DNA from 4 places in the Lysinibacillus sp. FSL W7-1291 genome. Region 3 is predicted to be linked to each of the others. Evidence: riboswitches for the same ligand, from Rfam matches in the RefSeq annotation. Region 3 holds a riboswitch; each other region holds the start of a gene.
The links. Region 3 has a riboswitch for thiamine pyrophosphate ahead of thiC (phosphomethylpyrimidine synthase ThiC). Riboswitches for the same ligand answer to the same signal wherever they lie in the genome.
Positions count from the first base shown of each region.

Region 1: linked by a shared signal. The riboswitch ahead of NST76_RS11535 (ABC transporter substrate-binding protein) and the one ahead of thiC (phosphomethylpyrimidine synthase ThiC) in region 3 are both predicted to bind thiamine pyrophosphate.
Region 2: linked by a shared signal. The riboswitch ahead of thiM (hydroxyethylthiazole kinase) and the one ahead of thiC (phosphomethylpyrimidine synthase ThiC) in region 3 are both predicted to bind thiamine pyrophosphate.
Region 4: linked by a shared signal. The riboswitch ahead of thiW (energy coupling factor transporter S component ThiW) and the one ahead of thiC (phosphomethylpyrimidine synthase ThiC) in region 3 are both predicted to bind thiamine pyrophosphate.

Region 1 is NZ_CP151994.1:2,363,725-2,369,539, reverse strand. Features, by position in the region: gene parC (DNA topoisomerase IV subunit A) at 1-1,603, shown strand, start outside; TPP riboswitch at 1,723-1,833, shown strand; gene NST76_RS11535 (ABC transporter substrate-binding protein) at 1,987-2,982, shown strand; gene NST76_RS11530 (thiamine-binding protein) at 2,984-3,274, shown strand; gene NST76_RS11525 (ABC transporter permease) at 3,274-4,047, shown strand; gene NST76_RS11520 (ABC transporter ATP-binding protein) at 4,022-4,771, shown strand; gene NST76_RS11515 (TatD family hydrolase) at 4,761-5,510, shown strand; gene NST76_RS11510 (hypothetical protein) at 5,534-5,710, opposite strand; gene NST76_RS11505 (sodium/solute symporter) at 5,807-5,815, opposite strand, start outside.
Region 2 is NZ_CP151994.1:3,352,510-3,358,324, forward strand. Features, by position in the region: gene tpx (thiol peroxidase) at 1-259, opposite strand, end outside; gene NST76_RS16175 (RDD family protein) at 394-1,020, opposite strand; gene sppA (signal peptide peptidase SppA) at 1,033-2,046, opposite strand; gene NST76_RS16185 (acyl--CoA ligase) at 2,213-3,814, opposite strand; TPP riboswitch at 4,005-4,102, shown strand; gene thiM (hydroxyethylthiazole kinase) at 4,195-4,962, shown strand; gene thiD (bifunctional hydroxymethylpyrimidine kinase/phosphomethylpyrimidine kinase) at 4,950-5,774, shown strand; gene thiE (thiamine phosphate synthase) at 5,764-5,815, shown strand, end outside.
Region 3 is NZ_CP151994.1:244,559-250,373, reverse strand. Features, by position in the region: gene thiC (phosphomethylpyrimidine synthase ThiC) at 240-2,018, opposite strand; TPP riboswitch at 2,164-2,278, opposite strand; gene NST76_RS01140 (AEC family transporter) at 2,357-3,286, opposite strand; gene NST76_RS01135 (methyl-accepting chemotaxis protein) at 3,398-5,500, opposite strand; gene NST76_RS01130 (response regulator) at 5,711-5,815, opposite strand, start outside.
Region 4 is NZ_CP151994.1:849,669-855,483, reverse strand. Features, by position in the region: gene NST76_RS03910 (ABC transporter substrate-binding protein) at 1-406, shown strand, start outside; gene NST76_RS03905 (tetracycline resistance MFS efflux pump) at 635-1,831, shown strand; TPP riboswitch at 1,898-2,005, shown strand; gene thiW (energy coupling factor transporter S component ThiW) at 2,097-2,597, shown strand; gene NST76_RS03895 (VWA domain-containing protein) at 2,842-5,439, opposite strand; gene NST76_RS03890 (BatA and WFA domain-containing protein) at 5,423-5,815, opposite strand, start outside.

The sequences.
Region 1 (5,815 bases), 2.1 Mb from region 3:
TGTAGATAAACGTTTAGAGGGTATTGCGGAAATCCGAGATGAATCAGACCGTACAGGCTTACGTGTTGTAATTGAGCTGAAAAAAGATGTTCCGGGAAAAGGAATCTTACAATACCTATTTAAAACAACAGATTTACAGGTAGCTTATAATTTTAATATGATTGCTATTCATAATCGTCGTCCAACGATGATGACATTGCCATTATTGCTAGATGCCTATATTGCGCATCAAAAAGAAGTGGTGACGAACCGTTCGATTTATGATTTACAAAAGGCAAAGGATCGTTCTCATATTGTAGAAGGGTTAATTAAAGCACTCTCCATTTTAGATGAAGTGATTGCGACAATCCGTTCTTCTAACGATAAGAAGGATGCGAAGCTTAATTTACAAGCGAAGTTTGATTTTACAGAGGTACAAGCCGAGGCGATCGTTAGCTTACAATTATATCGTTTAACGAATACAGACATTACAGAGCTTCGTCAAGAACAAGACGAGTTAAATAAGTTGATTGCGAAGCTAGAAGGAATTTTACAAAGTGAAGCCAAGCTTGTACGTGTCATTAAACAAGAGTTACTAGAGATTAAGAAACGCTTCACAGAGCCACGTCGCTCGAAAATTGAGCAGGAAATAGAAGAAATTAAAATTACGCTAGATGTCCTTGTGCCAAGTGAAGAGGTTGTGGTGACGGTGACAAAGGATGGCTATATTAAACGTACATCCACACGTTCACATGCCGCTTCCAATGGTCAGGATTTTGCGATGAAGGATTCGGATTACTTATTGTATGAAGCAACCTTAAATACACAGCATCATCTGTTACTGTTCACAAATCGAGGCAATTATATTTACCAGCCTGTTCATGAGCTACCTGATATTCGCTGGAAGGATCTTGGACAGCATATTTCAAGTATTGTGCCAACAGGGGAAGATGAGTCTATTATTGCAGTGTATGGCTTTGAAACATTCGAACAGCCAAATACGTATATTTTAACAGCTACAAAAGATGGTCAAATTAAACGCTCCCCACTGGCAGATTATGCGGTGACGCGTTATTCGAAGCCAATAAAAACAATGAATGTTAAAGCGGGCGATGCGATGATCTTTGCATCGTTTGTGACAGATGATGTGGAACTGATGTTAACAACGGATACAGCCTATGCGATTCGTTTCCCACTGGAAGAATTACCAGTTACAGGGGTGAAAACAGGCGGTGTCAAAGGCATCACGCTAAAGGATGGAGAAGCCTTAGTCGGTGTCAATGTGCTACAGCCTGATGCTACACAATATGTGGTAATCGTCACACAGCGTGGAGCCGTGAAGAAAATGAATGTTGCAGAAGTTGAAGTGGCAAGTCGTGCAAAACGTGGTCTAAAAGTATTAACAGAATTAAAAGCAAATCCTCACCGTATTGTGGCAGTTATTCAAGCAACGAATGAGGAGCAAATAGTGATTGAAACGGAAAAAGGTGTACAAGAGCTCATTGATGTCCAAACATTGACGCGTGCTGATCGCCATTCCAACGGTTCGTTTAAAGTGGATATTGCAACAGATGGGGCTATTTCCCATGTTTTAACGGCTAAAAAAGAACAGAAACTAAGCTAATGATAAGCCCAGTCTCTTAGGAGTGCTGGGTTTTTTTACGAGAGCAGTCGTTAGTCAAAAATAGCATCTTGTCATTTTAGCGTAACTATGGGTATAATAATCAACGAAAAGTTCATAGCACAAGAATGTAGGGGGGCTAGTAGTTGCTAGCTGAGATTGTGTCCGATAGACGCTGACCCTTTGAACCTGATTTGGCTCGTACCAGCGTAGGGAACATCTATTCAAAAAAGCAAAGTTTTGAAGATTGATTGCAATACGTCTGGGAGGAATCCTAGGCGTTTTTTTATGTTTTCAAGCAATATCTTGCCAAACGCATACGCTTTCTTTCTGGTGACAACATTCAACCATGAACACTTTCACATTATCAACTGGGAGGACTTCGCATGAAAAAATGGTTATTTATTCTAGTGGCTGCACTTTTAACGTTAGTGGGCTGTAGTGACAAGGAGGACAAGCAGGCTACTGATCAGCTGAAAAAAGTATCAGTGGTCTTAGATTGGACACCAAATACGAATCATACAGGGCTGTATGTCGCAAAAAAACTCGGTTATTTTGAGGAGCAGGGCTTAGATGTTGACATTATTATGCCTGGGGAGGCAGGAGCCGATCAGCTTGTTGCTTCTGGAAAGGCAGAGTTTGGTGTGAGCTATCAGGAAGGGATTACACAGGCTCGTGTGCAAGATGTGCCTCTTGTCTCCATTGCTGCTATTATTCAACATAATACATCTGGCTTTGCTTCTATTGCATCAAAAGGTATTACATCACCAAAGGATTTCGAAGGTAAAACCTATGGCGGTTGGGGGGCTCCACTAGAGCAAGCTGTCCTACAATCATTGATGCAAACAGAAAAGGCAGACATTCATAAACTAGATATCGTCAATGCAGGAGATTTAGATTTTTTCACGATGATGCAAAAGGATATTGATTTTGCTTGGATTTATTACGCGTGGACAGGTATTGAAGCTGAGCTACGGGGTGAAAAGATTAATATGCTGTACTTAACAGATTATAGTGATCAGCTGGACTATTATACACCTGTTCTAGCTACAAATGAAAAAATGATCCAGGACAATCCTGACCTAGTTCAAGCGTTTGTGGCGGCTGCATCGAAGGGCTATGAATACGCCATAGCACATCCAAGTGAGGCGGCTGATATTTTAATAGAAGCGGCTCCCGATTTAGATCAAGCGTTAGTGCATAAAAGTCAGGAATGGCTAGCCGATAAATATCAGGATGATGCCAAGCAATGGGGAGAGCAAAAGCTTTCTGTATGGGAAAACTATGCAAAATGGATGTCTAGCAACAACGTGTTAGAGGGCGAATTTAATGCGAAACAAGCCTTTACAAATGATTTCTTACCTAAAAAGGAGGCCAAATAAGATGGCGAATTCATTAATCAGTGTTCAAATCATTCCAAAAACAGAGAAATTTGAGGATGTTATACCGTATGTCGATGCGGCGATTGCTGTGATAGATGCTGCTGGTGTGAAATATGAGGTACATCCGTTGGAAACGACGATGGAAGGTGAGCTGTCAATGTTGCTGCAAATCATTGAAAAAATGAATGACAAGATGATTGAGCTTGGTGCTATCAATGTCATTACACAAGTGAAAATATTATATCAGCCAACTGGTATAACTATGGATACATTAACGGAGAAATACCAGTAATGAAACAAGCTTTGCAAAAGGGAAGGACGATTATTTTTATCGCCTTCCTCTTATTCGTGTGGGAGCTCATTGTGCATGTGGCTGAAGTTCCTCATTGGTTATTACCTGCACCAAGTAGTATTTTGTTGGAAGCTTTTAAAGCCTATCAAACCTTTTTACCACATGCTTGGGCTACGATGCAATTAGCCTTATTAGGACTTGCCATTGGCATTGCCTGTGGATTAATGGTGGCGATTGTCTTGCATCGATTTACATTTATTCGGGAGTTGTTTTATCCGATTTTAATTATGTCGCAAAATATCCCTATTCTTGTCTTAGCGCCATTGCTCATTATTTGGTTTGGCTTTGGTTTATTACCAAAGCTCATCATTATTTGCCTCGTGTGCTTTTTCCCCATTGTTATTGCGGCAATGGACGGATTTCGGCAAACAGCACCTGAGTTAAAGCATTATTTTGCCATGGTTGGTGCTACAAAGGCGCAAACTTTTTGGAAGCTCGAATGGCCTCATGCATACCCAACGATTTTTTCAGGTGTAAAAATTGCTGCGACGTATAGTGTGATGGGCGCTGTTATTGCGGAGTGGCTTGGTGCAAAAAAAGGAATAGGCGTTTATATGACCTTAGCACAGTCCTCGTTCCGCACTGATCGTGTATTCGTAGCCATTTTTGCGATTGTTTTATTAAGCTTACTGTTGTTTAGCAGTATTCGCTTACTTGAAAAATTCATGGTGAAGGGGAGAGGCTATCATGCTCAGCATTCAAAACATCGCTAAATCCTTTGATACCCTGCAAGTGCTTGAAGATGTATCCTTTGACGTTAAAGCTGGAGAGTTTGTGGCCATTGTTGGTCCCTCTGGCAGTGGTAAGAGTACCCTTTTTCAATTAATTGGTGGCGTTTCTACGATTGATCAAGGGTCCATTTTATTAAATGAAGAGGACATTCAGCGAAAAAGAGGAACGATTGGTTATATGCCTCAGCAGCCTTGTCTACTACCTTGGCGCACGATTTTAGAGAATGTCACACTCGTAGAGGAATTACAGCATCAACCAAATGCTGAACGTGCTATAGAGTGGCTTGAAAAGGTGGGGCTTGGTTCATTTATCCATGCTTATCCAAACGAATTGTCAGGCGGCATGCAACAGCGTGTATCTTTTATACGTGCGATGGTCAGTGATAAGCCGATTTTATGCTTAGATGAACCATTTTCTGCGCTGGATGAATTCACCAGACTGGAAATGCAAGCGTGGCTATTATCCATCTGGGAAGCCTATCGTAAATCAATACTATTTGTCACGCATAGTATTGAGGAAGCACTCTTTTTAGCGGATCGGATCCTTGTTTTAAGCAAACGTCCTGCGACGGTTAAAAAGGAAATCATTGTGCCTTTTGAAAGACCCCGAAAAGAGGAAATTCGTCATTCAGCAACGTTCACCGAGTTAAAGCAACAATTATTTATGTACTTACAAGAAGAAAAGGGTGATATGTTTGTTGATTGATGCTCATATTCATTTGGATCAGTATCGAGATGAGGAAATTCCAGCCTTACTTGAAGAGGTAGAGACGGTGATTGCGGTTAGCATGCAGTTGTCGTCCTGTAAAAGAACATTGCATTTATCGAATAACTATCAGCCAGTGAAAGCCGCTTTTGGCTTTCATCCAGAACAGCCTTTACCAAATCCAAGCGATGAGGAGGCATTATTTGATTGGATCCGTTCACATAAAGAACATATGGTAGCTGTTGGTGAGGTCGGTTTACCTTATTATTTAAGACAACAGCAAACGATAGATGACCGACTCTATGTGGCTCTATTAGAGCGTTTTATAGTCTTGGCAAAGGAATTGGATAAGCCAATAGTGTTACACGCTGTCTATGAGGATGCTAGCATCGTTTGTGATTTACTTGACAAACATCAGCTTCGCCAAGCACATTTTCATTGGTTTAAAGGGGATGAGGCTGTGGTGAAACGCATGATTCAGCATGGCTATTTTATTTCGATCACCCCTGATTGTTTGTATGAACAAGAAATTCAACAGTTGATACAAGCTTATCCCATTGAACTAATGATGGTAGAAACGGATGGTCCTTGGCCTTTTGAAGGACCGTTTACAAATAAGCGTACATCTCCGTGGATGATGCATTCGACCATTGAGGTCATAGCGTCCATCAAGGGGTTGTCGACACAGGAAGTGGCTCAAATTATCACGCAAAACACCAATGCCTTCTATCGGCTTTAAAAGAAAAAGCAGTATAGGGAACGTTAGTCGTCCTTATACTGCTTTTTATGTTTTGTGAAATCATGATCGAGTTTCTCATTCTTTGTTTTTGTTATGCGCTCGTGTGTACTGAAGGATATAGATTGACGGTTTTTTTCAACATCCTTGCCGACAGTTCGTTTAACATGCATCCGTTTCTTTTTAGCCCTTGATTGTGACATGAGCATAACCTCCAATCTTTTTCTCATTCTATAGTAGCGAATAGGGAAGAAAAAGTAAAACCTCGTAAGCGAGATGCTTACGAGGGTGTTGAGTGATTAGTGAGA
Region 2 (5,815 bases), 1.5 Mb from region 3:
GATCGACAGATACTGTATAAATAACTACATTGTCACCCAGGTTAGCTGCTTCTTCATTAAAACGGCGTGTTTGTGCATCACATACACCAGTATCTAATGATGGTACAACACTGAATAGACGAATTTTGCCTTCTGAATCATTTAATGTTACAGGTGATAGGTCATTCGCTAATACCGTAAAATCTGGAGCTTGATCGCCCACCTTTACTTCATTTCCTACTAGTGTTACTGGACCATTTTTAAATGTTACTTGTGCCATATAAACGCCTCCTTATTTCATATGTACATAATATTACTAAATGAAGGGAATTAATTGCAACTAAGATAGCTTACTTTAGAAGAACTAGCTTAGAAATAGGAAAGACTGTCTCGAATTAGGAGACAGCCTTTTGTTTATTGTTCATTTTTTTCCTCTAGCTTGGCTAGTTCTATTTTTTCCTCTTGCACAGTCGTTTCTATCTGCTCTTGCTGTTTTGGCAAAGCGGCTGGTGCTGGATCCTTTTCAACAAAGACTTTTTCGTGCACCACTGCTGTATCTGCAAAATAATCATGTAACCCTTGATTTTCTGGTAAAATGACTACCAAAATATACAGAGGCATAAAAATATTATTGATAATGCGGCCAATCCAATCACGGAATAACACATCTGACCAAGTAAGCTTATCATGCTTTAATGAAATAACACGTAAGCCAAAAACCATTTTTCCAAGTGTTTGCCCAAAGAACTTTGTCATCAGTACAAAATAGCTATAATAGAGGATCGCTGTGATGATTGAAATCGGTGCATACCAAACAGATTCTGATAAGGACCAATCCATTAGATAAAAGATAGGATTGATAAGTATTCCAACTACAGCAGAAATAATGAATCCATCTAATAAAAATGCCCAAAACCGAATCCAAAAACCAGCCGTTTTTAAAGCATAGTTTTTATGCTTTACTGACTCATCTGGAGCGTTCATAAGAAAGCCATTTTCCATAGAGGGTGAACCTTGCATAACAAATTCATTGTTTGTCATTGTACTCCCTCCTTAGTATTCCCCGTATAAATACATCATTTTCGGTGCACTGTAGTCGGTCATAATTTTCATTAGCATTTTTTCTTCTGCAGATGGACCAAACATGGAGCCAATTTTCATCCCAACGTATGATTGCCAGCCTCCCATATCGTACGCATACTCAAATAAAGCAGCATCTTCCAGTCCATAATCTGCACGTAGAGCAGCGATGGCTGCTTCTTCATCACCAATTTCATCGATTAAACCTGCTTCAAGCGCTTTTGTGCCACCAAGAATACGACCATCTGCAACCTTCTTCACTTCTGCTTCAGACATATTACGTCCCTGCTCTACAATGTCTACAAATTCTTCATACGTTTCATTAATCATATCCTGCATCATTGCACGTTCTTCTGGTGTCACTTCACGCATTGGGCTTAGCATATCCTTATGCTCCCCTGATTTAAACGTTTCAAATTTAACACCTACTTTTTCAGCCAATGCTTGGTAGTTAATGGATTGCATAATGACGCCAATTGAGCCTGTTATTGTATCACGATGGGCAAAGATTTTATCTGCAGGTGCTGAAATATAATAACCACCTGATGCTGCCATCGAATCCATCGATACATAAATTGGAATTTGTCGTTCTTCTTTAATTTTTAGCAGCTTTTTATAGATTTCTGCTGATTCTTTCACACCACCACCTGGTGAATTGACGCTTAAAACAACGCCCTGTATCGAATCATCATACAAAATATTATCCAATTGCTCTAAGAAAAATGTATGATCATAGGCAACTGGTTGCCATAATGTACTTGAGCCGATATCTTGAATCGCTCCATCTACCTTTAAATAAGCAATTCGCTTATCAAAATTGTCCCCTTCAATGACATTTTCATATACATCTAAATTATTCCCAGCCATCAAACTATCAAAATTACCTAGGAAATCTGCTTTAAATAGGGCAAAAATGGTGTTAATTCCTAATGAAAATAGTAAAAGAACACCTGCGACTACTAAAGCAACCCACCTTTTTACATTCATGTCTTTCCGCCTCCTCAACACGTAATACGAATGACTTGCTTATTTGTTTCATTTTTTTGCAATAATATGCAAAAAGCTTGTTGCTATTTATTTCCTCATATTACCTTACCTAAAAAAATAAAAAAAATCAAAGTCCATACCTTTGCATGAACTTTGATTTTCGACATTATTTCCTAGGAAATGATGATGAATGGCATTGCTTTGTTTCTTGCTGTCGTAATTCAACTCGTCGAATTTTTCCAGAGGATGTTTTGGGTAGCTCTTCGACAAATTCAATAGCACGTGGATATTTATATGGGGCAGTCAATGATTTCACATGACTTTGAAGTGTTTGAATAAGTGTTTCATCACCAATTTCACCATTACGAAGAACAATAAATGCCTTTACAATATTTCCTCGAACTTTATCTGGACTGGCAATGACAGCAGCTTCTTTCACAGTTGGATGCTTCATCAAAGCATCCTCTACTTCAAAGGGACCAATTGTATAACCCGAGGAGATAATGACATCATCTCCTCGACCCTCAAACCAAAAGTAGCCATCTTCATCTTTGTAGGCACGATCTCCTGTTATATACCAATCACCACGGAATTGTAAATTTGTACGTTCAGGATCATTTAAATATTTTTTAAAGAGAGCTGGTGTTTCACGATGAACAGCAATATCACCCACCTCTCCCACTGCAACAGGATTGCCGAAATCGTTAATAATATTAACGGTGTTGCCAGGAGTAGGTTTTCCCATTGAGCCAACTCGCGCCTCCATCCCTACCATTGTACCAACAAGTAATGTATTTTCCGTTTGACCATAGCCATCTCGCACTTGTAAATGGAATGTTTCTGAAAATACGTTGATAACCTCACTATTTAACGGTTCACCTGCTGATACAGCTTGGCGAATTGCATGTAAATCATATGCGTGTAAATTTTCAAGTGATGCCATAAAACGATATTCAGTTGGTGTACAGCATAATACATTGATTTTGAATTTTTCAAGCATTGCCAAATAGGAAGCAGCATCAAATTTACCTTTGTAAACAAATGCAGTAGCACCACTGCCTAATGTAGCGAGAAAGGGACTCCATATCCATTTTTGCCATCCAGGTGCTGCTGTTGCCCAAACAATATCATTTTCTTGTACACCTAACCAATGTGGTGCTGTTGTTCGTAAATGAGCATAGCCCCAGCTGTGTGTATGTACCGCTGCCTTTGGGTTACCTGTTGTGCCGCTTGTATAGGCTAAAAATGCATTATCAGTACTTTTTGTCGGGGTCGGATTTATGTAAGTTGTAGGTTGATGGTGCATTTTTTCTAGTAAAGGCTGCCAAGGCTCATGTGCTTTCCCTATGACAAATTGCTGTATGCCCTGTAAATTTCCAACTTCATCAAATTGTTCAATATAGGGCTCATAGGCAACAACCCCTTTAGCATTGGCGTGATGAATGCGATACTCAATATCTTTTGTTCTTAACATTTCTGAGCTTGGAATGATGGTTAAACCTGCTTTTAATGCTGCAATATAAACAATATATGCTTCCACTGAGCGTGGTACCATCACTAAAATCACATCACCCTTCGTTAAACCTTGTAAGGTGAAAACATGTGCTGCTTGATTCGCTTTTTCCATCAAATGTGCATATGTAATAAATTGTACAGCTTGATTTTCTTCATAAATAATTAAAGCATTTTTCGTTGCATCCTGAGCATATTTTTCAATTTCCTCTGTTATGTTATACCATTCTGGTGCAACTAAATCTTGTCTTTTCATGGCAGATGCCCCCTTTTGCTATGACACATTATAAAACTCCTTTTTCAGTATTTTCAATGGTTTGCGCTTAATTTAGGTAAAGTCATGACAACTATCATACCTAGCTATATGGCATCAGTCACGTTTTGTCGATAGGAAAACTAGCTATTGAACACAAATGAAAAGTATGGTACATTTTGGTCAACTAAAAGCAAAATTGCAGGGGGACTCGAAAGAGTTGAGAAGGTAAAACCTGACCCTTTGAACCTGTTAGTTAATACTGACGTAGGGAGCAACAGACATCGATTTTTTCAGATGAAAGGCTCTTTTTCGTGTATTTTCACATAAAAAGAGCCTTTTTGCATGCTTACGTCCATCCACAAAGGAGGACTAAAATTAAAATGATATTTCAAACAATTCGTCAACAGCAACCACTTATTCATTGCATCACAAACTATGTGGTGGCAAATTTCCAAGCAAATGGTTTATTAGCATTAGGTGCTTCGCCCGTTATGGCTGACGATAGCCAAGAGGTTGAGGAAATGGTAGCAATGGCACAAGCATTATTAATTAATATCGGGACACTCAATACTCGCACCAAAAACGCCATGCTGTTAGCAGGAAAAAAAGCTAATGCACTTGGCATTCCAGTTATATTAGATCCAGTTGGGGCAGGGGCTACAACTTATCGCAAGGAAACCGTTCAATACTTACTTGAAAACATACAATTTGCCGTAATTCGCTGTAATATCGGTGAGCTTGCGGCTATAGCCAATGTAGATTGGCAACAGAAAGGTGTAGATAGTGGTCATGGCTCCATGTCACTGGAGACGGAAGCATTACTAGTGGCACAACGATATAATTGTATCGTTATTGTAACAGGTGAACGTGATCTTATAACAAATGGTGAGCATAGCCAGTGGATAGCTGGTGGCCACCCACAAATGACAGAGGTCACTGGTACTGGCTGTTTACTTAGTGCGCTTTGTGGTGCTGCCTATGTCGCAGGTAACAAGCCATACAACCAATTAGCAGAAACACTCACTTACTATAAAAAGGCAGCAGTACTAGCTTCTGCATTCACTGCAGATATCGGTGATTTTCAAATAGCTTTGCTTAATGCTATACATCGTTTATCAAAGGATGGTGAAGCATCATGCATATTGTAACGACGATTGCTGGATCAGATAGTGGTGGCGGTGCTGGTATACAGGCTGATTTAAAAACATTTCAGGAATTAGAGGTGTTCGGCACTTCCGTTATTACAGCTTTAACTGCACAAAATACAACAGGCGTGACAGGTGTTTTCCCCATTGACATTTCGTTTGTGGAAAAACAATTTCAAGCGTTAGTCGAAGATTTTCCGATTGCTGCAATGAAAACAGGCATGCTTTATTCCTCTGGTATTATCCAAGCCATCGCACGCATGATCGGTGAATTAAACATACCACTAATTGTGGATCCCGTGATGATTGCAAAAGGTGGAGAAAGCTTATTACAGCAAGAAGCTATTGAGGCGTTACGCTCATCTTTACTACCACTAGCTACGATTGTTACGCCAAATATACCCGAAGCAGAGGCTCTCACGGGGAGAACCATTCGCCATTTTGAGGATATGAAACAAGTGGCTCAAAGCTTTTTACAGCTAGGTGTACAATGCGTCATTGTAAAGGGTGGGCATTTAGCAGAACCACTTTATGCCATTGATTATGTATTTTTCAAAAATGGACAATCTTTTTCGATGCAGTCTCCACGAATCCAAACCAAAAATACACATGGTACTGGCTGTACATTTTCAGCAGCACTCACTGCTTTTCTTGGACGAGGTTTAGCGATGGAAGAGGCTATTATCGAAGCTAAAAAATTTATTCAATTAGCGATTATGCATGATTTAGCCATCGGCAACGGGCACGGACCTACAAATCATTTCGCTTATCAACAGCATAAGGAAGCCTGTGAGGTAATTATTCATGAAACGTGAGGATTTACAGCTTTATTTTATTATGGGGACAGGCAATGTTT
Region 3 (5,815 bases):
ATGGGCTATTTGATCGCTATACTACTATGAAAAAAAGTAAAGACACTTTGCAGAATGGTTGATTGGAGTGGAGCGAGCGTAAGTGAGTGAAGTGGCTCATCGGACGCCCCCTGGAAAGGGCGCTGGCGGAACGGAAATCAACCTCTCACCTTGCAAATTTGCTTTTTCTGCCGTTGACATCATCTTTTTTCAACAACATGAAAGGCTTATGTCTATACTTTGATATAAGCCTTCCTTCATTATTGATAAATCTGACTCCCCGCTTTTTTAAACTCCTCTGCCTTTTCCTGCATACCTTGATGAATAGCTTCAGTCGTATTTAAATCTTTTTCTTTAGCATAATTACGAATATCCTGTGAGATTCTCATACTACAGAATTTAGGGCCACACATTGAGCAAAAGTGCGCTGTTTTCGCCCCCTCTGCTGGAAGCGTTTCGTCATGATATTCAACCGCACGTTCTGGATCTAATGATAGATTGAATTGATCACGCCAGCGGAATTCAAAGCGTGCTTTTGACAATGCATCATCCCGTTGTTGTGCACCTGGGTGTCCTTTCGCTAAATCAGCTGCATGGGCAGCAATCTTATAAGTAATAACTCCTACTCGAACATCCTCACGATTAGGTAAGCCAAGATGCTCCTTCGGTGTCACATAGCAGAGCATCGCTGTACCAAACCAGCCAATCATCGCTGCACCAATAGCTGAGGTAATATGGTCATATCCTGGCGCAATATCTGTTGTTAATGGGCCCAATGTATAGAAAGGCGCTTCCTTACAAACTTCTAATTGCTTGTCCATATTCTCCTTTATCAAATGCATCGGTACATGACCTGGCCCCTCTACCATCACCTGAACATCATGCTTCCAAGCGATTTGTGTTAATTCACCCAGCGTTTCAAGCTCTGCAAATTGGGCCTCATCATTGGCATCTGCAATGGAACCTGGGCGTAAGCCATCTCCTAAAGAAAAAGCAACATCATATGTCTTCATAATTTCACAGATTTCCTCAAAATGTGTATAAAGGAAATTCTCTTGATGATGAAATAAACACCACTGTGCCATAATTGAACCACCACGTGACACAATGCCTGTTACACGATTTGCTGTAAGAGGTACATAGCGTAAAAGAACACCCGCATGTATCGTGAAATAATCAACCCCCTGCTCTGCTTGCTCAATGAGCGTATCACGATAAACTTCCCACGTTAAATCCTCGGCTATGCCATTTACTTTTTCTAAAGCCTGATAAATGGGCACCGTTCCCACTGGCACTGCAGCATTTCGAATAATCCATTCTCTCGTTGTATGAATATGTTTACCAGTCGAGAGATCCATAATATTATCGGCACCCCAGCGTGTAGCCCATGTCATTTTCTCAACTTCTTCTGCTATTGACGACGACACCGCGGAATTTCCAATGTTTGCATTGATTTTCACATGGAAGTTACGACCAATAATCATCGGCTCTGCCTCAGGGTGATTAATATTAGAAGGCATAATAGCCCGACCTGCTGCAATTTCTGAACGAACAAATTCAGGATCCATGTTTTCACGTATCGCCACAAACTCCATTTCCGGCGTTATCATTCCATTTCGTGCATAGTGAAGCTGTGTTACATTTTTACCCCTTTTTGCACGTAAAGGCTTCCGCTCCAATTCAGGGAAAACATTTTCTTTAATGCGCGGATCATCAACACGACGAAAACCGTTATCCTCAGGTTTAATCGTACGCCCCTCATATTCCTCAACATCTCCTCTTTCTTCTATCCATGCACGTCGCAAAGTAGGCAGACCCTTTGTAATATCAATGTGATAATTCGGATCTGTGTATGGACCACTCGTATCATATACTCGAATAGGGGCATTTTTTTCATCCCCAAAGCTACCAGTCGTTGGGCTTAATGCGATTTCACGCATAGGTACTAAAATATCTGGACGTGATCCTTCCACATACACTTTTTTGCTTCCTTCAAAGCTAGACATAATCGTAATGTTCTTTTCACTAACTACTGACATGAGCTACTTCTCTCCCTTAAATGTAATTTGATACAAGGACCGAAAATCTAGCTCACTCCAACAAATAAAGAAAGGCCGAATCCAAAATATTTTTTTGGATCCGGCCATGAATGTAAAGGTCTAGTAATTGCACACGACATACGATGCAATAGCTTCTTAACTTTCCCACGCTGGTATGAGCCAGATCAGGTCCAAAGGGTCAAGAAACTTCTAAGCGTTTCCCTCTCAGCCTGACTCATCAGACTCCCCTAGTTAATACTATTTAGTTTGATGCTAGTGTAGCAGATATTTCTAAGAGATGGAAGTTTTCCATTCAATATTTTAAAATTTTCATCCAACTAAGTAAATAATACTTCCGCAAGATAAATCACGATCGTTACTGTTAGACAGCTCACAATGGTTGAAAATAAAACAGTTTGCGCAGCTGTAGCTGATTCCACATCGTATTCTAATGCTAGACTAGAGCTATTGCGAGATGTTGGGAAGGCACTGGCTATAAACAGAGATTGTGCGACAACTCCATCTAACCCCAATACATAAATAATGACCAATGCTACAGCTGGTCCGATAACTAATCTTGTAAAACAGCTAACAAAAACAGTTTTATTAAACATAGATTTGATTTCAAGCTGTGATAATTGTGCGCCTAATGTAATTAAGGCTACAGCAATAAATCCATCTGCGACATGCTCTACAGGTATTTTGATAAACTGCGGTATACCAATATTAAAATAGTTCATAGCGACACCAATAATTAGCGCATGAATAATGGGCATTTTAAAGAAATCTTTGATGATTGTCATACCCGATTTCGTAGAGGAAATTAAATTGTACAAACCATATGTATAAGTTGTCATATTTTGAAATATAACGAGCATGACCTGAATGGCTACACCAATAGGTTGTGTTACAAAAATCATTTGGGCCACTGGAATACCATAATTTCCAGAGTTAATGAGCACAACACTATTTTTAAAGACGGCTGCCTCCGTTTTGGCCAAACCAAGCCCTTTCGCTAAAAAATGACTGAGTATCATTTGACTCCCAATAAAAAGCACAATAAATAACCCGACTTCTCCCAGAACAGACAGCTCTACACGTGTTTCATATAAATTCACAAAAACAGCGGCTGGCATAAAGCAATATGTAATAAGCTGAGACAATGCTTTTAAGTTAAAACGAAATTTCTTTTGTAGTATAGCGCCAAGTACAAGCAACACTAAAATAGGTGCAACAATTTGAAAGAAAATCATTCCGAGATACATCATATTGATGACCCCCTTCCCTTCATTATAGTAGTGCTGAATGGCTAACAGGTCAATGTCTCTTCCCTTCACCATTAAGAAAGACTGCCTATATATTTTAGGCAGCCTTTTTCTTTACGCTAGCTTAAATCGATTTACGACTTCTTGCAGTTCATTTGATATATCATTCATATTTTGAATAGACTCTGCTACTTTTAGTAACTCTCCTTGTTGATCCATTGCAGAAGCACTTACTTGTTCAGCAGAGGCAGCTGTTTCCTCTGAAATAGCAGATATACTTTGAATAGCCATAATTGCTTGATTTTTATGCTCTAACATACTAGATAACTTACTCATTAGTTCACTAATGGAAGCTGCAATTGAACGTGACAAGTCACTGCTATCTTTAAAGGCCATTTGTGTGCTTTGTACGGACTCATTTTGAGAATGCATTAAATCTGCATTCGAAGCAATAACAGCTACTGTCTGTTGGGAATTTTCGAGAATACTTTCTACCGTACTCTTAATAATTTCTGTTTCATTTTTAGATTGCTCTGCTAGCTTTCTTACTTCCTCTGCTACTACCGCAAACCCTTTTCCATGTTCGCCAGCACGAGCTGCCTCAATACTTGCATTTAAAGCTAACAGATTCGTTTGCTCTGTAATGCTTTGAATAGAAGCGATGATTTGATTAATATTGGCAATGTTAGAAGCTAATGATTCCATTTGCTGTTGAATACGCCCATTCATCTCATTTGTTTCTATATTATGTTCACGTAAACTATTAACCTCATGCAATCCCTTTTCTGTCGTTGCACTTGTTTTATGAGATAGCTCATCCATCTCATTGGATAGTGACGTAATGGCATCAATCTGATCAGATAGATCCATCATTCGATAATTGGTTTCTTCAGTATCCTCTGATTGCTTCGATGCACCTTGTGCAATTTCATTGATTGCTACTGAAACCTCTTGACTTGAAGCTACTATTTCATTAAAGACCTCATGCACTTGATTAGAAGATTGGTTCAATAATGTCGTAGAATTTAGCACTGTTTGTATTGCACTATTGGTTTTATCCAGCATATTATTATAAGCCAGTGCAACTGCACCAATCTCATCAGACTTAATATATTTCTCCTCTACTCTTTGTGTTAAATCCCCTTCTGCAGCTGTTTCAATGGATGCACGCAAAAATTGGAGTGGCTTTAACTGTTTGTAAATGAATAGCACACTTGCAACTGTCATCAAAACAACCATAATAATAGAAGAAATAATTGTAAATACAAAGACGTGGTTGTATGTCTCTAGAATTTTTGATTCAGGCAATACAATTTGAACAGTCCACGTCTCGTCAATATCCTCTAAAATCATTGGGGCAAATACATTAAATGCCTTTTCCTTAAACTGGTTAGAATCAACGTACATACTTGTAAGCTCATCATTTTCCATGGTCTTACTAATACTTGTCCAAGCTGGGTCCTCTTGCATATTGCGCCCATCTAGCTCTTCACCAAAACTGTTGGCTGTCAGTACACCCTTATTCGTAATAATGCCCGCATAACCACCCTCTGGTGCAACAGATTCTGTTAATCCATTTAAAAAATCTATCGATACATCCGCCGTCAATACACCAAAAAACGATCCAGAAGCATTGACTAACGGCACTGAAATGGTTGTCATTAATACGTTCTTTCCATTTACATTGTAATCATACGGCTCCGTTAAAACTGCGCGTCCGTCTTCTTTTGGCACCCAGTACCATTCAGAAACACTTTTATCATCGACCCCTTCAATTAAAGTGGTGCTGATCTTATTATCATCTTTGCTTAGGTATGGTCCAAAACGTTTTTTGGAATCGACTAAAGTAGCCTCTGCATTTGCATCTAACATAATAGAACCCTGCTCAAAGATTGCTCCAACACCAAGTAAATCATCATTGTTAGCTAGATTATTTTCCATAATGTCTAAGACACCCTTGGAAGATAAAGCATTATTCTTCTGCATGCTTTCAATGATTTGCTTTGTTGTTTGCAATGCCGTATTTGCTTTCTTGAAACGCTCACTCATAATAGCAGCCGAAGATTCAGCAGCCTGCACAGTTGCATATTCTGAGTCTTCCACACTTTGATTTTTTATAATAATTCCCGTTGTCACTGTATAGGATAAAAATAAAACTAGAAATAATCCTATAATTAGGGAAGATAGTTTTAATGCAATACCTTTAGATTTTTTCATAACTAACACCCCACTTTTATAATAATGATAAAGGATGAAAGGTTGTATCACAATAAAATATTTAGCGAATAAAGTAGAATTTTACAGAGTTATAGAGAGAAATATGGACAAATCTACAACCAATATACATTTTTTAATAAGGGTCTTATGAACTATTAAAAACAAAAAGCTCTGTCTATGACAGAGCCTTTCATAACAAAATCATGTAGTTTAACTAAAGGTTTGAGCATGAGGCATAGCATTTGCTTGTTTCCAGCTTTCATACCAACTCTCAATTTCCTCGCTTGGTTCCACTGCCAAATGCTCCTGAAGCAT
Region 4 (5,815 bases), 610 kb from region 3:
ATTAATGATCAACAATGAGGCCACTGTAGCCCTTACTTGGTCTGGGCAAGCAGCAGATATGATGTATGAAAATGAGGAGCTAGACTTTGCTGTACCTGAGGAAGGCTCGAATTTATGGTTCGATAATATGGTCATCCCTAAAACATCGAAAAATATCGACGGTGCCCATGCCTTTATCAATTTCATGCTAAGTGCTGAATCGGGTGCACAAAATGCCGATTATGTAGGCTACTCTACGCCTAATATAGCTGCTATGGACTTAATGGATGAAGAAGTTGTTTCTGATGAACGCTACTATCCTTCTGAAGAACAACGCGATACATTAGAAGTTTACAAAAATTTAGGACCAGACTATTTAGGGAAATATAATGAATTGTTTTTAGAATTTAAAATGAGTATTCGTTAAAGCATATAAAGGTCTATCGATGAATTTTTATTTTGTCGATAGACCTTTTTCTATTATCTTCCTGCTTCTGGCAGCACCTCACCTATTGTCTGTTTATTCTTTTCTACATCGTGGATTGGTATTGCTGCACTAGCAGGTATGTTTCATTTCAGACTTTCAACCGATATGATGATAGGATATCTTATGATAGACTTTAGTATATTTGATTATAAAAAGGGGGTTCATTCGATGACCCAGCAGAAGTCCAATAAGGCGGCTTTATATATTTTAATGTTTAATATGTTTATCGCAATGGGGAGTATTGGAATTATTATTCCTGTCATGCCAGAGTATTTAAAAATTTTTGGTGCAGCAGGACAAGTTCTAGGTATGCTAATTGCAACGTTCGCCTTAGCTCAATTCGTATTTTCTCCAATTGCTGGGAATCTTTCGGATCAGTATGGTCGGAAAAATTTAATTATTTTCGGTCTTATTGTGACAGGTCTTGCACAAATCGGTTTTGGCCTAGCCACAGACGTCTGGATGCTATTTTTAGCACGCTTTTTAGGCGGTCTAGGTTCCGCATTTGTTGCACCTCCTATTATGGCATTTGTAGCTGACGTTACTACCTACGAGGAACGTGGAAAAGGTATGAGTATGTTAGGTGCTGCTATGTCACTGGGCTTTATGATAGGGCCAGGAATAGGTGGTTTCTTAGCAAAGGTTAGTTTACATTTTCCATTTTTCACGGCAGGAGTTGCTGCCATACTTGCATCTGTTTTATCTTACTTTTTATTACCATCTACTAAACCAAACACTTCACATGACAAGCAAAAGCAAGAAAATCTGGCGAAGCAAATGGCTCGTTCCATACATATGCCTTATTTCGTTATGCTCATTATCATGCTCGTGTTCTCGTTCGGAATTGCCAACTTCCAAACAACCTTGTCATTATTTGTGACAGAAAAGTTTAATTACACACCCGTAGATATTGCGATTATTTTAGTTGTCGGTGGTGCTTTTGGGGTAGTTGTACAAATGTTTGTGATTACACCACTTTTTAATCGCTTTGGTGAAATGAAAGTTGTGTTAGTCAATTTATTTATTGCATCTGTTGCTATTTTCTTAATATTGTTTGTATCTGGCTTCGCTCTTATATTAGTTGTAGCAACTATTTTCTCTACAGCAACAACACTAATTCGTCCTGCTGTAAATACACTAATTTCAAAGCTTGCAGAGAAAGAACAAGGGTTTGCTGCGGGCTTGAATAATGCTTACATGAGCCTTGGCAATATGATTGGACCAGCCTTAGCAGGTTTACTATTTGACTGGAATATGAACAGTCCATATATTTTCGGATCTATCATATTATTAGCCTGCTTCTTCCTTGCACTCATCTGGACATTGAAAAAAGCACCTCATCTAATGCATCCTGATACGAAATAGTCAGAAAAATCATTGACTATTTTTAACATTATGTTACAGTAATGTTGGTTAATAAAATTGAATGATATTTACCACTAGGGGAGCCTTTAAAAGGCTGAGACGTATATGATGATGTACGGACCCTTTGAACCTGATCTAGTTCATACTAGCGGAGGGAAGTGGCGCTACTTGCTACTATCATTGTCTATGCAAGGCCGCTTCCTATTGTTTAAAGGAAGCGGCCTTTTAATTTCCCTCATGATTTTATTCAAGAGGAGTGAACCTTATGTCAATTCGTAAAATGACAATCATGGCTTTATTAGTAGCGATTGCTGTAGCAGGATCTACCTTTGTATCCATACCAACAGGCATCGCACGCGCCTACCCCGTTCAGCATGCTGTTAACGTAATAGGAGCTATTATACTAGGACCCGTGCCAACAGTTCTAGTTGCCTTTGTGACAGCCATCATTCGTATCTTTACTGGTACAGGCTCTCTTTTAGCGATTCCTGGTAGCGTCATTGGAGCATTGTGTGCGGCCCTTGCCTACAAATACAGTAGAAAATCATGGCTAGCAGGATTCGGCGAAGTTTTTGGCACTGGTATTTTAGCTTCACTTATTGCCGTACCCTATGCAAAATTGCTTATGGAGACATCCGTAGCCGCATTATTCTTCATGCCAGCCTTTTTAACATCAAGTACCATCGGGGCCATCTTAGGTGTTATGGTAGCTAGCACTTTGCGAAAATCGGTACTAGTAAAGAGCTTTAATTCTTCGCTTTATTGAGTGGTGCTGAGTGCTTTTTGATTTTGGAAATCCTTTAAGATGTGCGAGAAGATTTCTTTTCTAGTCTTTGAGCGGGGTTCGTTTCTTTATGAGCGTCTCTCTCCCCCGAGAAGCACTTTTCGAAGGCTGCACTGTGTCAATCACCTTTGCACCCCTTTCCTAGCGGAAACCACCATTTTTTAAAACCTCAAAGCATTTAAAAAAGCAGTGCAAAATGGAATGATTTTGCACTGCCTTCACTTTATTATGATCGTTTTTTCATACCCTTTAATAGCTGGGCTACGTTCGTGTCTTCTGCTTGTACAGGTTTCTCCTCAATTGGCTGCTCTTTTTTATTCGTTTTTGTTAGGAAACTCCAACCAAAACGTCTTATGGTAATATCCATAAAGAATAGAAGCATACTTGCTAAAAGAAGCCATGTAGCAATGTTTTGTCGATCCGCTCCTTTGGTTGTAAAGTCACGGAACACATCTTGTGGTTCTTTTAAAACGGCTCCCCCTGTTTGATTTGTTAACTCTTCAACCAGTTTTTCATTAACAGGGAGCAGTTCATACTCAGCACTATAAGGAACACTTAGGCCTGCCTGATAAATGGCCTGCTGCTCATCCGCTATACGGAAGAAAATCAATCCAGGTTCGGCCTGTACAACAGCTCGAATTTGGGAGGCTGAAATGGTTTCTAACTGAGTTTCTAACTCCTCCCCTGCTTCATTAACCGCTACAATGTCTAAAAATGCGGCTTCATTTGTAGGGTCTGTAATCATAAAGGAGCCATCAGCTTCTAATCTCACATCATAGGCAACATCATTATAGCTTGGCAACATTTGTGAAATAAGCGTCTGCCAAAATGTTCCCCAGTCCTGCCATCTTGCCCAATCTCCTGTCCATTTACCCGTTGAATCGGATGTAAAAGCAAATGTTTTACCGAGTCCATATTGCCATTGTGCTAACACAGGATCTTCCTTCTCACTTTCTGCAATTACGGTTGTCCCTTGCTTAGCTGTCGTTCCAATATAAGCATTCATTTGAGGGACGCCATTGGCAAATAGCGAATTCCATCCTGCGGCATTATAAATTGCTGGATAAAACGGATTATCCTCAATATAGGTACGAGAAATCATAGCTGTTTCACGAGATAAAATAGAAGGAATGGTTTGTTCATCAATGACATCATAGAACCGTCCACTACCCATATCACTAAGTGCTTCGAGTAAGTTAGCATCAGCATCTTGTCCAATCGCTACTGTTGATAAAGTGATACCATTTTCTTTTCCCTCAGCAATTAAATCCTCATAATTCCCAGACTGTGATTGCCCATCGGTTAAAAGAATAATATGTTTACGTTGAAGCTTTAAATCGGCGAGATTTTCATAGGCTTTAGCTAATGAACTATAGATTTCTGTCCCGCCTCCTGGTGTTACTGATAGAATGGTATCCACTGCCTCTTCTTTACTTTTAAGAGGTGCGGTTTCTATGATTTCCCAAGGACGATCATCGAAGGCGATAAAGCCTAATGTATCCTCATCTCGTAGCATTTCAACAGAACGTGCCGCTGCTTCCTTAGCTAGCTCCAGCTTTGAGCCATGCATACTGCCAGAACGATCCAGCACTATGACTAGCCCTAATGAAGGTAATTGCTCCTTGCCCTTAATTTCCATCTCCACAGGCAATAACGTTTCAATTGGCGTTTTAAAATAGCCTCCTAAACCAAAACTATTTTCTCCACCAACCATCGTGAAACCAACCCCAAAGTTTTTGACTGCTTGCTCAATCACACTCATTTTCGCCTCACCAACTAAATGACCAGGCACATTGTCAAAAATGATCGCATTATATTGTAAATAGCTGGACAGTTCATTTGGTAGGCTTTTAGGATCGACAACATCATAGGCAATGGATTGACTACCAAGTGCTGCCGCGATAGGTGAAGCTGTTTCATAGCCATTGACGATGAGTAAATGGGGTTCACTTTGTACCATTGTGACACTTGTTAATTTATTGTTTTCAAAAATAGCATCCTGCCCAACTTGAATAACTGCTTCGTATTTTACAAGTCCTTCAGCTGTTGCTGCGTGTTTATAGGTAAACACATTTGTACCTTCCGTCAGCTCAACTGCCTCGCGATGAATTAGTTCATCATTTTCATATAATAACAGCTCCCCTTGCCCTGCTGCTGTTGCATGAATTTCTGTTACTAATTGTTGCTGCTCTCCTACATAAGCAACCTGAGGAGAGACAAAGCTTTTGAGCGACACATCATGGACAACTGGTAGACTAAAAGGTACAACGTCCACACTAATATTGGCACCTTTCAATCTGGAGACAAATTCTAAAGCATCTCCTTTTGTCTCATTACCATCTGTTAATAATACAAGGCGAGTCGCTTTTTTAGGATCAACAATGCCTGTTGCAAGCTGTAGACTTTGTTCAATATTCGTTTGATCTGTTGCTTTGATTTCTGTAAGCTTCGGTACATCCTTTAATTCTTTAGACAAAATGGCTTCTGTTTGTAAAGTGGAAGAAAAAGAATAGATCCCTGCAAGTTGGGGTTCTTTTTTAGATTGTAGGCTCTCCTGTATAAACTGAACCATCTCATCTTCTGTACCATTCATAGACGCAGATCGGTCTAGTAAATACACGATCTGTTCTTCTTTTATCGGTAATAATAAATACGGCCCTGCAAGTGCCAAAACTAAACAGCATATCGCTACTATGCGAATAGCAAGCACAACAATATGACTCTTTTTTAGTCGCTGCCGTTCTCGAAAATAAGTCCATCCAAAATACAAGAACAATGGAAGTAATAGCAACAATACTAATGGCGTATCAATTCGTAAATCCACGACGTCGTTGCACCTCCCACTCTGCAACAAGCAAAATTAAAACTATTACAATTAACCAAGGTACGAAGGAGGCCATCGATACCTCTTCCTTCCCATTGTCTGAAATGTCGCCTAATGTATAGCTTGTTCCTTGTTCAATAACACGTTCCTGGGCTTGCAATTGCACAATAAATTGTTTTTCTTCATTATTTGAACGTACCATATAAATACCTGGTTGTTTTGGTGCAATTAACATGCCCTGTGTAATAGAAGAAAGAAACTCATCTTCTTGCGAATAAACACTCCAGTCTCCTTGCGCTAAGGCTACTGCACGCTGTTCATTCGGTGTGAAAATACCAAGTGAACCGACTGATTCTGTTAACTGTTGCTCAGTACT